DNA from 2 places in the Streptomyces sp. NPDC031049 genome. Region 2 is predicted to be linked to the other one. Evidence: riboswitches for the same ligand, from Rfam matches in the RefSeq annotation. Region 2 holds a riboswitch; the other holds the start of a gene.
What was found. Region 2 has a riboswitch for cobalamin ahead of ACZ45Q_RS11630 (cobalamin biosynthesis protein). Riboswitches for the same ligand answer to the same signal wherever they lie in the genome.
Positions count from the first base shown of each region.

Region 1: it holds a riboswitch for cobalamin, as region 2 does, so the genes downstream of both, ACZ45Q_RS13440 (energy-coupling factor ABC transporter permease) here and ACZ45Q_RS11630 (cobalamin biosynthesis protein) in region 2, are expected to answer to the same signal.

Region 1 covers NZ_JBVIGC010000006.1:352,643-359,387, reverse strand. Annotated here, with positions in the region: gene ACZ45Q_RS13460 (alanine/glycine:cation symporter family protein) at 1-68, opposite strand, end outside; gene ACZ45Q_RS13455 (energy-coupling factor ABC transporter ATP-binding protein) at 394-1,263, opposite strand; gene cbiQ (cobalt ECF transporter T component CbiQ) at 1,260-2,009, opposite strand; gene ACZ45Q_RS13445 (energy-coupling factor ABC transporter substrate-binding protein) at 2,010-2,351, opposite strand; gene ACZ45Q_RS13440 (energy-coupling factor ABC transporter permease) at 2,348-3,049, opposite strand; cobalamin riboswitch at 3,080-3,263, opposite strand; gene ACZ45Q_RS13435 (potassium channel family protein) at 3,332-3,793, opposite strand; gene ACZ45Q_RS13430 (voltage-gated chloride channel family protein) at 3,886-5,268, opposite strand; gene ACZ45Q_RS13425 (DUF7144 family membrane protein) at 5,457-5,906, shown strand; gene ACZ45Q_RS13420 (cell division protein SepF) at 6,063-6,452, shown strand.
Region 2 covers NZ_JBVIGC010000005.1:383,671-390,415, forward strand. Annotated here, with positions in the region: gene cobN (cobaltochelatase subunit CobN) at 1-3,198, opposite strand, end outside; gene ACZ45Q_RS11625 (cobyric acid synthase) at 3,195-4,703, opposite strand; gene ACZ45Q_RS11630 (cobalamin biosynthesis protein) at 4,700-5,659, opposite strand; cobalamin riboswitch at 5,764-5,902, opposite strand; gene ACZ45Q_RS11635 (hypothetical protein) at 6,034-6,255, opposite strand; gene ACZ45Q_RS11640 (inorganic phosphate transporter) at 6,276-6,745, opposite strand, start outside.

The DNA.
Region 1 (6,745 bases), on a different contig from region 2:
GTGGCTACGGGCTCGAAGAATCCGCTGACGGCTTCGTCGACGGACTTGGTGATGGAGTCGAGTGACACAGTGGCTACCTCGATGGCGCGGACCGGCGTGGGGAGTGACGCCGGCGTGATGTGCGGTCTTGGAGCGAACGCCCTTGTCCGATCGGTGACCCCGGGCGGTGCGGCCCCGGACTCGGAGCGTGATCACCCTGGTCATGCAGTCGACGTGTGTGCCGACGCTCCGCGGGTCGGCGAGGGGTGGTGCCACCTGCGGAGTTGCGCATGTCTACCACGCCCTTTGCGCATTTTTTAGTGATGCAAATCACATCACGGTCGGTGACCCCGGAAAATGGCAGCGGCCGAAACCAGACCGTTATCCGGGACACCGGGTCCGTTCACCGGACATCTATTTCTGTCCGCTCCGACCGGAATCCCCGCTCCCGCCGAGCGCGAGCAGAGCGGCCAGCTCCTCGGCGGTCCGCGGCCCCGCCGCCGGGTCGGCCAGTATCCCCCGCTCCCGCAGCAGACCGGCCACCGCGACACCCCACGGCAGCCGCAGCCCGGCCTCGCGCAGCAGCTCGGTCCGGGCCAGCGTGGCGGCGGCGGGCCCGGTGCGCACCCCCGACGGCGTCAGGACGGCGGCGTCCTCGCACCAGCGCAGCGCGAGGTCGACGTCGTGGGTGGCCATCACCACGGTGGTGCCGCCCGCACGGAGCCCGTCGAGGGTGGCCAGCAGCCGTTCCTGCCCGTCCGGATCGAGCCCGGCGGTCGGCTCGTCCAGGATCAGCACCCGGGGCCGCATCGCGACGGCACCGGCGATCGCCGCCCGCTTGCGCTGCCCGTACGACAGCAGATGCGTGGGCCGGTCGGCCAGCGTGACGATGTCCAGCGCGGCGAGCGCCTCCTCGACCCGGGCCCGCACCCGGTCCTCAGGCAGACCGAGGTTGAGCGGCCCGAACGACACGTCCTGGGCCACGGACGCGGCGAACAACTGGTCGTCCGGGTCCTGCACCACCAACTGCACCGTGCTGCGCAGCCGGGTCAGCCCCCCGCGGTCGTACGTCACCGGCTCGCCCGCCACCGTCAGCCGCCCGGCGTGCGGCCGCAGCCCGCCGCTGAGCAGCCGCATCAGCGTGGTCTTGCCGCTGCCGTTGCGCCCCAGCAGGGCCAGCGCCCGCCCCTCGGGCACGTCGAAGTCCACCGCCCGCAGCACGGCCGGCCCGTCCTCGTAGGCGAAGGTGGCGCCCCGCAGGGACACGACGGCGGACTCGCTCACGTCAGCGGCCTTTCCAGTACGAAGGTGAGGGCGGCCAGCGCCGCCAGCAGCGCCAGGCTCGCCGCCGTGAACGGCACCGAGACCCGGGCCTCCGGCACCAGCACGCGCAGCGTGCCGTCGTAGCCGCGGCCGGCGAGCCCGGCCTGGAGCCGCGCCGCCCGGTCGAAGGAGCGCACGAACGCCGTCGCGCCGAGCCCGGCCAGCGAACGCCAGGCGGCGGCCCGGGTGGTGTGCCCCAGCCGGGCCGCCTGCGCCTGCCGCACCCGCCGCACGGAGTCCAGCAGCAGGAAGCTCATCCGGTACGTCACCAGCGCCACGTCGACCACCGGCGCCGGCACCCCGGCCCGCACCAGCCGCGGCAGCAGGTCGGACATCGGCGTGGTGAACGCGAACAGCAGCACCCCGAGGGAGGCGGCCGAGGTGCGCAGCAGCAGGGCGCCGGCCCGCGCCGGGCCCCCGTCCGCGAGGGACACGAACGCGTCCGCGCCGCCGACCTGCACCAGCAGCGGCAGCGCCCCGGTCAGGCAGAACCCCAGCGGCACCCGCCAGGCCCGCCACAGCCGGCGCCCCGGCACGCCCGCCGGGCCGAGCAGCACCGCCAGCGCCGCGACCAGCACCAGCGCGGCACCCGGCCATGGCGGCAGGGAGATCGCCAGCACCGTCAGGCCCAGTCCCAGCACGGCCTTGTCGACCGGATGCCGGCGGCGCCAGCGGCTCGCGTGCGCCGCCGCGTCGATCGGCAGCACTCAGTCCCCCGCGGGATCGTCCCGCCGGGCCGACGCGCGGGCCCGCTCCTCGCCCTGCCGCCGCCCCCGGCGCAGCCCGAAGTAGTACGCCAGCACGCCGGCGCCGAGAGCGGCCTGCACGGCGAACAGCGCCGACTCGACCTCCCCGGAGGGCGGTTCGTACAGCGGCGAGAACCACGGCTCGTACTCCGGGTCCAGCTCGGTGATCGCCGTCTCCGCCTCGGCGTCGGCACCGGCGAACGGCTCCTCCTTGTGGTCGCCGAGCCCCAGCACCAGCGGCAGCACCGCGAGCGCGGCGACCGCGAGCAGCAGCAGGGCGTTGATCCTCGTGTCGCGCTTCACCGGGCCGCCGCCTCCTGCTCCGTCGTCGTCCTCGTCCCCGCCGGCAGCACGCCCAGCCGGGTCAGCTCGCCCTTGCTGGACCGCACCAGCAGCCGCATCACCAGGACCGTCAGGAGCCCCTCGCTGACCGCCAGCGGGATCTGCGTCACCGCGAAGATCGAGCCGAACTTGCCGAGCGCGCCCAGGAATCCGCTGCCCGGGTCCGGGAAGGCGAGCGCCAGCTGCACGGACGTCACGCAGTAGGTGGACAGGTCGGCGGTGAACGCGGCGCAGAACACGGCGGCCATCAGCGGCGCGGCGCAGCGGCGCAGCAGCCGGTAGACGCCGTACCCGGCCCACGGCCCGACGACCGCCATGGAGAAGACGTTGGCGCCGAGCGTGGTCAGCCCGCCGTGCGCCAGCAGCAGCGCCTGGAAGAGCAGCGTGATGGTGCCCAGCACGGCCATGACCGGCGGCCGGAACAGGACGGCGCCCAGCCCGGTGCCCGTCGGATGGGAGCAACTCCCGGTCACCGAGGGAAGTTTCAGGGCGGACAGCACGAACGTGAAGGCCCCGGAGGCGCCGAGGAGCAGCGTGCTCTCCGGGTGCTCCCTGACCTCGCGGGTGAGTGACCGTACTCCGTGGACGACGAACGGCGCGGACGCGACACCCCAGGCGATCGCGTGCGCCGGAGGCAGGAAGCCCTCGGCTATGTGCATGGCTCGGCAGACCCTCTCCAGCACCTCGTGGATGGTTGACGCGCCTCGGCCGGTCTCCTGGCTGACGGGTACCACCGCCCGAACTCCGCCTTCCCGGGTCGTGATGACCCAGTGGCTGCCCGCGAGGGCCGGAGCCGGACTTCCCGATCACAGTGGCGAGGGCCGCACCGGCTTTGCACCGGATTTCCCGTTCACCAAGGCGTGGTGACAGTAGTGCGCCCGCACCCGCGGTGACAAGGGCGTACGGGGCGCTCGGACCCGGGTCACACACTCCCTGTGCCGTCACTCGCGCCGGTCACGGTCCAGCCGTCGCACGGCCATGGCGCGCACCCGCTGGCTCAGGGCGGTCGCGGCGGCCGTGAGGAACACGAACGTGTACAGGATCTGCACGATCGTCACCACACGCGCCGCCTGTCCCCGCGGGGTGATGTCGCCGTAGCCGACGGTGGCGAGCGTGACGACGGTGAAGTAGAGCCCGTCCAGACGGGTGTGCAGCCCCGAGAACTCGCCGGGCTGCTTGGCCAGGCAGTAGTAGGCGGCGGCGAAGACGTGCACCGACAGCAGCATCAGCAGGGTGAGCGCCAGACCGGGACGGGTGTCGGGGCGGTCGGTGAGGACGTGGCGGACCTGGCGCAGCAGCAGTACGGCCACCAGCGTGAGGACGGCCCCGAACAGCACCCAGCTCACCTCGGCCCGCCGGGGGCCGAGATGATCGAGGGGGAGCAGGAAGTACGCGGCGACCACGACGGCCCCTACGACGCCCCGCACCACCCAGGGCCGCGCGGACCGCACGGCCCCGCGCGGACGGCGGCCGTGCCCCCTGTCCGGCCCCGCCGTCACGGCCCCGCCCCCGCCGCCCGCCCGGCACCGCCCGCGCCGTCCTCGCCGCCGGGTGCTTCCGGTGTCTCCTCGGGCCGCCCGCGGCGCACGAGTTGGGCGACGATGAAGGCCACGACCGACGCGGTCACGATCAGCGGCATCTGGTCGTCGGCGTCGCCGCCGATCAGCAGCACCGCAAGCACCGCGCTGGCCAGCGGCAGCCCCGTCACCGCGGCCGCCGCCGCGGCGATCCCGAGCGCGAGGGCCGGGGCCGTGCCGAACCCGGGCAGGCCGGAGCAGGCCATGGCCGTCGCGGTGCCCAGCAGCACCGCCGGGAAGATCGGACCGCCGCGCAGACTGCCCAGGGCGATCCCCCAGGCCAGCCCCTTGCAGGCGACGAGCGCGAGCAGCGCCCCCACCGGCCAGGCGTGCGGCTGCGCGGCCAGTTCACCCAGCGTGGCCTGGCCGGACAGGGCCGCCTCGGCGGGGGAGCGGCCCGTGATCAGCGCGTACGCCGCGACACACCCGCCCACGGCCGTGGCGCAGGCGACGGTCCGGGCCGCGGTCCGCCCGCGCCGGGTCCAGCCGGCCGTGGAGCGGCCCAGCTCCCGGCCGAGGGCGACCAGCACGGCGATCAGCGCCGCCACCGGCACGCCCCACAGGAAGTCGCCCGCGTCCGGGTCGACCGGCGGCGGGACGTCGTGCAGCCGGAGCGCGCCGATCCGCAGGCCGGTCCAGTCCCCGAACCCGGTGAACACCAGGGCGCCGGCCGCGCTGGCGAGCAGGCAGGGCAGCAACAGCGCCACCAGCCGGGCGCCGCCGAGCCCGGCCCCCTCGATGAGCAGCACCGCCGCCACGACCGGACCGCCCAGGATCGTCGAGATCGCGGCGGTGGAGCCGGCCGTCGCCACCACCGCCCGCGCCCTGGGGTCCACGGCCGCCGGCCGCCGCACCGCCAGCAGCGCGAGCCCGCTGCCCACCGCCATCAGCGGCGCCTCCGGGCCCAGCACCACACCCAGCGGCAGCGTCGCCAGCGCCGCCAGCACGGTGCCCGGCAGCGCCTTGGGCCCGACGGGCGCGCCGCCGAGACCGTCCACCGGCAGATGGCCCCCGGCGCCCGGCAGCCGGGTCACGATCGGCGCGAGGACCAGCCCGGCGAGGACCAGCGCGGGCAGCGGCCACCACCACGGCGGGGCGGCGAAACCGGCCGCGTGCGGAAGCGAGGTCCACACCCAGTGCTGGAGCTGGTGCTGGAGCCCGACGAAGAAGAAGCAGGCGAGCGCGATGGGCACGCCGAGCAGCACGCACAGCAGCAACAGCCGCAGATAGCCCCGGCTGAGCACCGTGTCCCGCAGCGACTGCTCGGCCCGGGGCACGGCCGCGTTCGCCGGTGTCGTCATGGGCTCCTCCGGCGAGTCGCATGGGGCACGTGGGCCGGCCGACGAGGCAGGTGCGCCCAGTCAACGCGAGGCCGGTCCCGGCCGCACGTTCTGCACCCCGAACGGTTTCACCCGTTCGCAGCACCCCGGATGGCCGTCCGGGGCCGCCCCCCGCAGGCTCGGAGCACGCGCGAGAAAGGACGCCGCTCATGGCTCAGCACGCCGCACCGTCCCCCGGTACGCCGTCCCCCGGCGCCACCGGCCGCTCCACCCGGCAGAGCGGGTGGGTGACCGGAGGTGTCGTCTTCGCCGGTGTCCTGCTCCTGTGCAACGGCGCCTTCGCCGTTCTCCAGGGCATCGCGGCCATCGCCGAGGACGACGTCTACGCCCGCATCGGCACGTACGTGTACGAGATGAACCTCACCGGCTGGGGCGTCATCCACGTCGTCCTGGGCGCCCTGCTGCTGGCGACCGGCTACGGCCTGCTCAAGGACATGGCCTGGGCGCGCTTCGCGGGCATCCTGCTGGCCGCGCTCAGCCTGGTGGCCCAGTTCCTGTTCCTGCCGTACGCGCCCGTCTGGTCCGTGATCACCATGGCGATCGACGTCTTCGTGATCTGGGCGCTGGCCCGCCGCCAGGACGAGGCCGAACGCGCCTGACCCCGACCCGTACGCCGTACGCCGCGCACCGGCCGGCCGCCCGCCCCCGCCCGGCTCGAGCCGTCGCGGACCGTGTCGCTGTTGGGCCGAACGGGTGACATGACGTAAGAATTGGCTGGTGCGAGGCAACAGAGGCGAGTCGGAGCGGGGGAGCCGGTGAACAGCCACGACGTCACCGATGAACAGTGGGAAGGACTCGCCCAGGTCGTTCCGTTGCGCGGGCGCGACGCGTGGCCGTCCTCGGTCGGCCACCGGGCGATGCCGGAGGCGGAGACGGAGGCGCGCCGCCGCTTCGTGGTCCTGCGCGTCAACGTCTTCGCGGACGCCCGCGAGGTCGCCGAGACCCTGATGGCCGGCATCCCGGTCCTGCTCGACCTGACCGGCGCGGAGGCGGAGGTCGCCAAGCGCGTCCTCGACTTCAGCACCGGAGTCGTCTTCGGTCTGGCGAGCGGCATGCACCGGGTGGACCGCAACGTGTTCCTGCTGGCCCCCGCGGGCACCGAGGTGACGGGACTGATGGAGGGCGCGGGCCTGCCCGGGGCGTGACCGGGGTCCGGCCGGGCCGTTCAGGGCGGATCGGGTGTCGGCCGGGGCCGTCCGGGGAGGACCGGGTGTCTGCCGGGTCAGGTCGGGTGCGTCCGGCGCGTGACGGGGCGTCCGGTGGGGTCAGGTCGGGTGCGTCCGGCGCGGACGGGGCGTCCTGCGGAGTCACGCCGGCGGCGTCCGGCGGGGCCCGGCCGGCGGCGTCCGGCAGGTCCCGGCCGGTGGCCGTCTGCCGGGCGGCACCGCTGCCGCCGCCCCGGTGCCGACGCCCTCCCGTGTGACCGGTGCCGTGTCCC
Region 2 (6,745 bases):
GACCATGCCGCCGTGGTACTGGAAGTAGTCGTCGGCGTCCACGAGGTCGTGCTCGCGGGTGTCGACGTTCTTCGCCGCGACCGCGATCCGCCGGAACGCCGTCTCCATGTCGCCGCGCGCCGCCCGCCCGTCCAGCCCGCGGCCGTAGGCGTAGCCGCCCCACACCGCGTACACCTCGGCCAGGTCCGCGTCCGACCGCCAGTTCCGGGCGTCGATCAGCGGCAGCAGACCGGCGCCGTACGCGCCCGGCTTGGAGCCGAAGATCCGCGCCGTGGCCCGGCGCCGGTCGCCGTGCTCCGCCGCGTCCCGCTCCACGTGCGCCCGCACGAAGTTGGCCTCGTCCGGCTCGTCCAGCTCCGCCACCGCCCGCACCGCGTCGTCGATCAACCCGACGACGTGCGGGAACGCGTCCCGGAAGAAACCGGAGATGCGGACCGTGACGTCGATGCGCGGCCGGCCCAGCTCGGCCGGGGGCACGATCTCGAAGCCGGTCACCCGGCGCGAGGCGTCGTCCCACACCGGGCGGCACCCCAGCAGCGCCAGGATCTCGGCGATGTCGTCGCCCTGGGTGCGCATGGCGGAGGTGCCCCACACCGTCAGCCCGACCGACTTCGGGTACTCGCCCGTGTCGGCCAGGTACCGCTGGACCAGGGAGTCCGCCAGCGACTGCCCGACCTCCCAGCTCAGCCGGGAGGGGATGGCCTTGGGGTCGACGGAGTAGAAGTTCCGGCCGGTCGGCAGCACGTTCACCAGACCGCGCGTCGGCGAGCCCGACGGCCCGGCCGGGACGTAACCGCCGTCCAGGGCCCGCAGGATGTGGCCGATCTCGTCCGTGGTCCGGGCCAGCCGGGGCACGACCTCCGTGCACGCGAACTCCAGCACGGCCACGGCGTCGGGCAGTTCACCGCCGAGCACCTCCCGCACCAGCGGCGCGCTCTGCTCCACCGCCCAGCCGCGCTCCTCCATGCCCTCCGCGAGCCGCCGGCACACCTGCTCCAGCAGGTCGATGGCGTCGGCGGCGCTGCGCGCGGGCCCCGCCACCAGGTCGGTCAGCTCCACCGGCACCTTCACCGGCGCCCCGGGCTCGGCCAGCAACTCCTTCTCCACCAGCCCGAAGTGCGCCGCCAGCGCGGCCCTGAGCCCCGGCAGGGCGTCGGCCCTGCCGCCCCAGATCTGCGCGGCGCGCAGCACGGCGAGCACCAGGTTGACGCGCGGCCCGCCCACCGGGCCGCCGCCCAGGACGTGCAGGCCGTCACGGATCTGCACGTCCTTGATCTCGCACAGATAGCCGTCGATGTGCATGACGAACTCGTCGAACTCGTCGTCGTCGGGCTGCTCGTCCACATGCAGGTCGTGGTGGAGCTCGGCCGCCTTGACCAGCGTCCAGATCTGCGCGCGCACCGCGGGCGCCTTGGCCGGGTCCAGGTCGGAGACGAGCGCGTACTCGTCGAGGAGCTGCTCCAGCTTGGCGAGGTCGCCGTAGGTGTCGGCCCGCGCCATCGGCGGAACGAGGTGGTCGACGACCGTGGCGTGCCCGCGCCGCTTGGCCTGGGTGCCCTCGCCGGGGTCGTTGACGATGAACGGGTACACCAGCGGCAGATCGCCGAGCACGGCGTCCGGCGCGCACCCGGCGCTCAGCCCCAGCCCCTTGCCGGGCAGCCACTCCATCGTGCCGTGCTTGCCCATGTGCACGATCGCGTCGGCGCCGAAGCTGTTCTCCAGCCAGCGGTAGGCCGCCAGATAGTGGTGGGACGGCGGCATGTCGGGGTCGTGGTAGATCGCGATGGGGTTCTCGCCGAACCCGCGCGGCGGCTGGATCATCACGACGACGTTGCCGAACCGGAGGGAGGCCAGCACGATGTCGTCGCCGTCGACGTAGAGGCCGCCCGGCGGCTCGCCCCACGCCTCGGTCACCGCCTCCCGCAGCTCCGGGTCCAGCTTCTCGAACCACGCCCGGTAGTCCGCCAACGGCACCCGCGCCGGCGCGGCGGCCAGCTGCTCCTCGGTCAGCCACTCCACATCGTGCCCGCCGGCCTCGATCAGCCGGTGGATCAGCTCGTCGCCGTTGTCGGGGTACCCGTCGACGGCGTACCCGGCGTCCCGCAGCGCGTCCAGCACCCGCACCGCCGAGGCGGGCGTGTCCAGGCCCACCGCGTTGCCCACGCGGGAGTGCTTGGTCGGATACGCCGTGAAGACCAGCGCCAGCCTCTTGTCGGCGTTCGCCTTGTGCTTCAGCGCCGCGTGCCGTACGGCGATCCCCGCCACCCGCGCGGCCCGCTCGGGGTCGGCGACGTACACCGGCACGTCGTCGGGGCCCTGCTCCTTGAAGGAGAACGGCACCGTGACCAGCCGGCCGTCGAACTCCGGGATGGCGACCTGCATCGCCGCGTCCATGGGGGACAGGGCGGCGTCCGACTCCTCCCACGCCGCGCGCGAGGAGGTCAGACAGAGCCCCTGCAGCACGGGGACGTCCAGCTCCGCCAGGGCCCCGACGTCCCAGGCCTCCTCGTCGCCGCCCGCCGACGCCTGCGAGGCGTGCGCGCCGCCGGCCGCGAGGACCGTGGCGACCAGGGCGTCGGCCCGGCCCAGGATCTCGTACAGCCCCGCGTCGGCGCCGCGCAGCGAACCGCAGTACACGGGCAGCGCGTTGGCGCCGTGCGCCTCGATCGCGTCGCACAGCGTGTCCACGAAGGCGGTGTTGCCGCTCAGCTCGTGCGCGCGGTAGAAGAGCACGCCCACCGTGGGGCGGCCTTCCTGGAGGGTCCGCGCCCCGCGCACGCCGTACTCCGGCATCTTCCGCGGCTCGTCGAAGCCCTCGCCGGTCAGCAGCACGGTGTCCGACAGGAACCGGGCCAGCTGCGTGAGGTTGTCCGGGCCGCCCTCGACCAGATAGCGCAGCGCCTCCGCCACGACCCCGGCCGGCACCGAGGACTCGGCCATCAGCTCCGCGTCGGGCACGGCCTCGCCGCCCAGCAGCACGGTCGGCACACCGGACGCCTTCAGCGCGGCGAGCCCGTCCTCCCAGGCGCGTTTGCCGCCCAGCAGCCGTACGACGGCGACGTCGGCGCCCTCGACCAGGCCCGGCAGCTCCTCCCGGACGTCCACCCGGTTCGGGTTGCCGATCCGGTACGCGGCGTCGGAGGCTCGTGCCGCCAGCAGATCCGTGTCGGCGGTCGACAACAACAACACTGTGCTCATGCGGGCGCTCCCGGTGGGATGAAGGGCAGTCCTTGCGGCGCGCCGGACTCGATGAGCCGCCACAGCGCGTCCGTGTCCGCGTGCTGTTCGATCAGGTCGCCGAGCCGGTCGAGCTGCTCCTCGCGCAGCGCGGCGAACGAGGTGTCGGGGGCCGGCACGAAGCGGCGGCCCGCGGCGGCGGCCACCTCGCGAAGGAACGCCCGCCGGAAGCCGTCCGACTCCAGCGAGCCGTGCCAGTGGGTGCCCCAGGTCTGGCCGACCCGGCAGCCGTCCAGGAAGGCCTCGCCGCCGGTGACCTCGGCGACGCCGTGGTGGATCTCGTAGCCCTCGACCCGCTCGCCGAGGGCCTCGCCCACCGGCCGGGTAAGGGTCTTCTCGCGGGCGAACCGCACCCGCACGGGCAGCACGCCGAGCCCGTCGACATGGCCCCGGCGGCTCTCGACGTCGTCCTCGATGTGCTCGCCGAGGAGCTGGAAGCCGCCGCAGACACCGAGCACGGGCCGCTGTTCGGCGGCCCTGCGGACGAGGGCGTCCGCGAGTCCCCGCTCCCGCAGCCACTCCAGCGCCCGGACCGTCCCGCGCGTCCCCGGCACGACCACCAGGTCGGCGTCGGCCAGTTCCTCCGGGCGGTCCACGAACCGCACCACCACGCCCGGTTCCGCGGCCAGCGCGTCCACGTCCGTGAAGTTGGACATCAGCGGGACGGCGCACACGGCGACCCGCAGCACGTCCTCGCCGACCGGCGGGGCCACGACCGACTCCCGGACCGCGCCGCGCAGCGACACCCGGAGCCCGTCCTCCTCGTCGATTCCCAGGCCGTGCCGGAACGGCAGCACGCCGTAGGTGCGCCGGCCGGTCAGGCCGCGCAGCATGTCCAGGCCGGGTTCGAGCAGCGAGACGTCCCCGCGGAACTTGTTCACCAGGAAACCGGCGACCAGCTCCTGGTCCTCGGGCGCCAGCAGCGCCACCGTCCCGAAGAAGGACGCGAACACGCCCCCGCGGTCGATGTCCCCCACGACCAGCACGGGCAGTCCGGCACCCCGGGCGATCCCCATGTTCACGATGTCGGTCCGGCGCAGGTTGATCTCCGCCGGAGACCCCGCCCCCTCGCAGATCACCGCGTCGTACGTGCCCCGCAGTTCGGCGAGGCAGTCCAGCACCGTGCCGAGCAACTGCCGCTGCCGGCCGCCGTGGTAGCCGCGCGCGCTCAGCTCCCCGACCGGCCTGCCCAGCAGCACGACCTGGCTGCTCTGCTCACCGCCCGGCTTGAGCAGCACCGGGTTCATCAGCGCGGTCGGCTCCACCCGGCAGGCCTGGGCCTGCATGGCCTGCGCCCGGCCGATCTCGGCTCCCTCGCGGGTGACGAAGGAGTTCAGCGACATGTTCTGCGCCTTGAAGGGCGCCACCTTCACGCCCTGCCGCACCAGCCAGCGGCAGATCCCCGCCGTGACGACGCTCTTGCCCGCGTCCGAGGTGGTGCCGGCGACCAGCAGACCACCGTTCATGACGTCCGTCCCTTCCTCACGACCCGGCCCGCCAGCAGCCGCGCGCCCGCGCACACGCCGAGCGCCAGCCAGCCCACGCGCCGGGAGAGCCGTACCGCCCGGTCGATGTCGCCGGCCCGCACGGGCCGGCCCGCCGCCGCGTTGAGCACGGGCCGGTGCTCCACCCGGCCCCCGTAGGCGAGCGTTCCGCCCAGCCGGACACCCAGGGCGCCGGCGAACGCGGCCTCCACCGGGCCGGCGTTGGGGCTCGGGTGCCGCGCGGCGTCGGCCCGCCAGGCCCGGACGGCGCCGCGCGCGTCGCCGCCGGCCACGGTGGCCAGGGCGGCGGTGAGCCGGGCGCCCGGCCAGCCGGCCAGGTCGTCGAGGCGGGCGGAGGCCCAGCCGTAGCGCCGGTAGCGGGGGGACTTGTGGCCGACCATCGCGTCGAGGGTGTTCACGGCCCGGAAGCCGAGCAGGCCGGGCACCCCGCCGAGGGCGCCCCACACCAGGGCGCCGACCACCGCGTCGGAGGTGTTCTCGGCGACGGACTCCACGACCGCGCGGGCGATCCCGTCGGCGTCCAGTGCCTGCGGGTCGCGGCCGCACAGGTGCGGCAGCCGGGCGCGGGCCGCCTCGACGTCCCCGGACCGCAGCGCGCCGGCGACGGCGGCGGCCTCCCGGGCGAGCGAGGTCCCGCCGACCACGGCCCAGGTGGCGACGCCGGTCAGCGCGACGGAGGCGGTGGGGGAGGTGCGGACGGCCCGTGCGGCGACGGACCCGAGGGCGACGGCGCCACCGGCGCACACGGCGGTGTGCAGCGCACCCCGGCCCCGGTGGTCGCGCCACAGCACCCGTTCCACGGCGCCCGCGGCCCGCCCGAACACGGCGACCGGGTGCCCGCGGCGCGGATCGCCGAGGAGCAGGTCGCCGAGCAGGCCGGCGGCGGCGCCGTACGCGAAGACGCGTTCGGCCCGCATCGGCTCAGCCGAGCGTGGGGGAGGGCGAGGTGTCGGGGGTGGTCCTCGGTCGGCGGCAGCCGTGCATGGCGGTATGTCCTCACTCAGGGTGTCCGCGCCCTGGTTCGACGAAACCGGCGGTGAGAGTTCCTGGCTCCCGGGGGACGAGCCCTCGGTGACAGTGGCGGGACCGCGCCGGATTCGCACCGGCTTCCTCTCCTGCCGCCGTATTGGCTCGGGCAGTCCACCACGGCCCGCGAACACCCGTCAACTTGCTGTTGACCTGCGAGGGGGGAGTGTGCGGAGCCCCACACCCGGCGGGCGTGCGCGGGCACGCGAAAGGGGTGCGGGACGGTGCTCTCCGTTCCGCACCCCTCTCGGTGCCGTGCCGTGGGTCAGGCGACGATCAGATAGATGCCGTACGCCACCGCAGCCGCGCACGCGGCGAAGCAGGCGTAGGCGCCGGTCACCGCGAGGGCCGCGCCGCCGCCCCGGGCCTCGGCCCGCTCCTTGCGGGACAGGCCGGCGATGCCGAGGACGAACAGGCCCACCAGGGCCACGGTGGTCACGAGGCTGACCCCGAAGACGGAGCCGAGGGCTGCCCAGTCGATGCTCATGCTGCTCTACTCTCTGCGGGTCAGACGGTGGTGGCCGACGGGGTCTTGGCGTCGGCGGCGTCGGTCTGGGACGGGACGGTGGTCCCGAGCTCCTCGGCGGCGGCCGTGGGCGGCGGGGTGACGGCGGCCATCGCCTGGGTCACCACGCCGGGCTCGGCCGGCTCGACGTCGTTGACGTTGGTGTGGTCGACCACCTCGCGCCGGGAGATCTTCCAGATCGCGGCGCTGGAGGCGACGAGGAAGACCGCGACGAGCGCCGTGCCCCAGTCGCCGAGGCTGGTGACCCACTCCGCGAGGGCGGCGACCAGGGCCGCGGCCGGCAGGGTCAGACCCCAGGCGACGAACATCCGGGTGGCCGTGGACCAGCGGACCACACCGCCCTTGCGGCCGAGGCCCGCACCCATGACCGCACCGGAGACCGAGTGCGTGGTGGAGAGGGAGAAGCCGAGGTGGGAGGAGGCCAGGATGACCGTGGCCGCGCTGGTCTGGG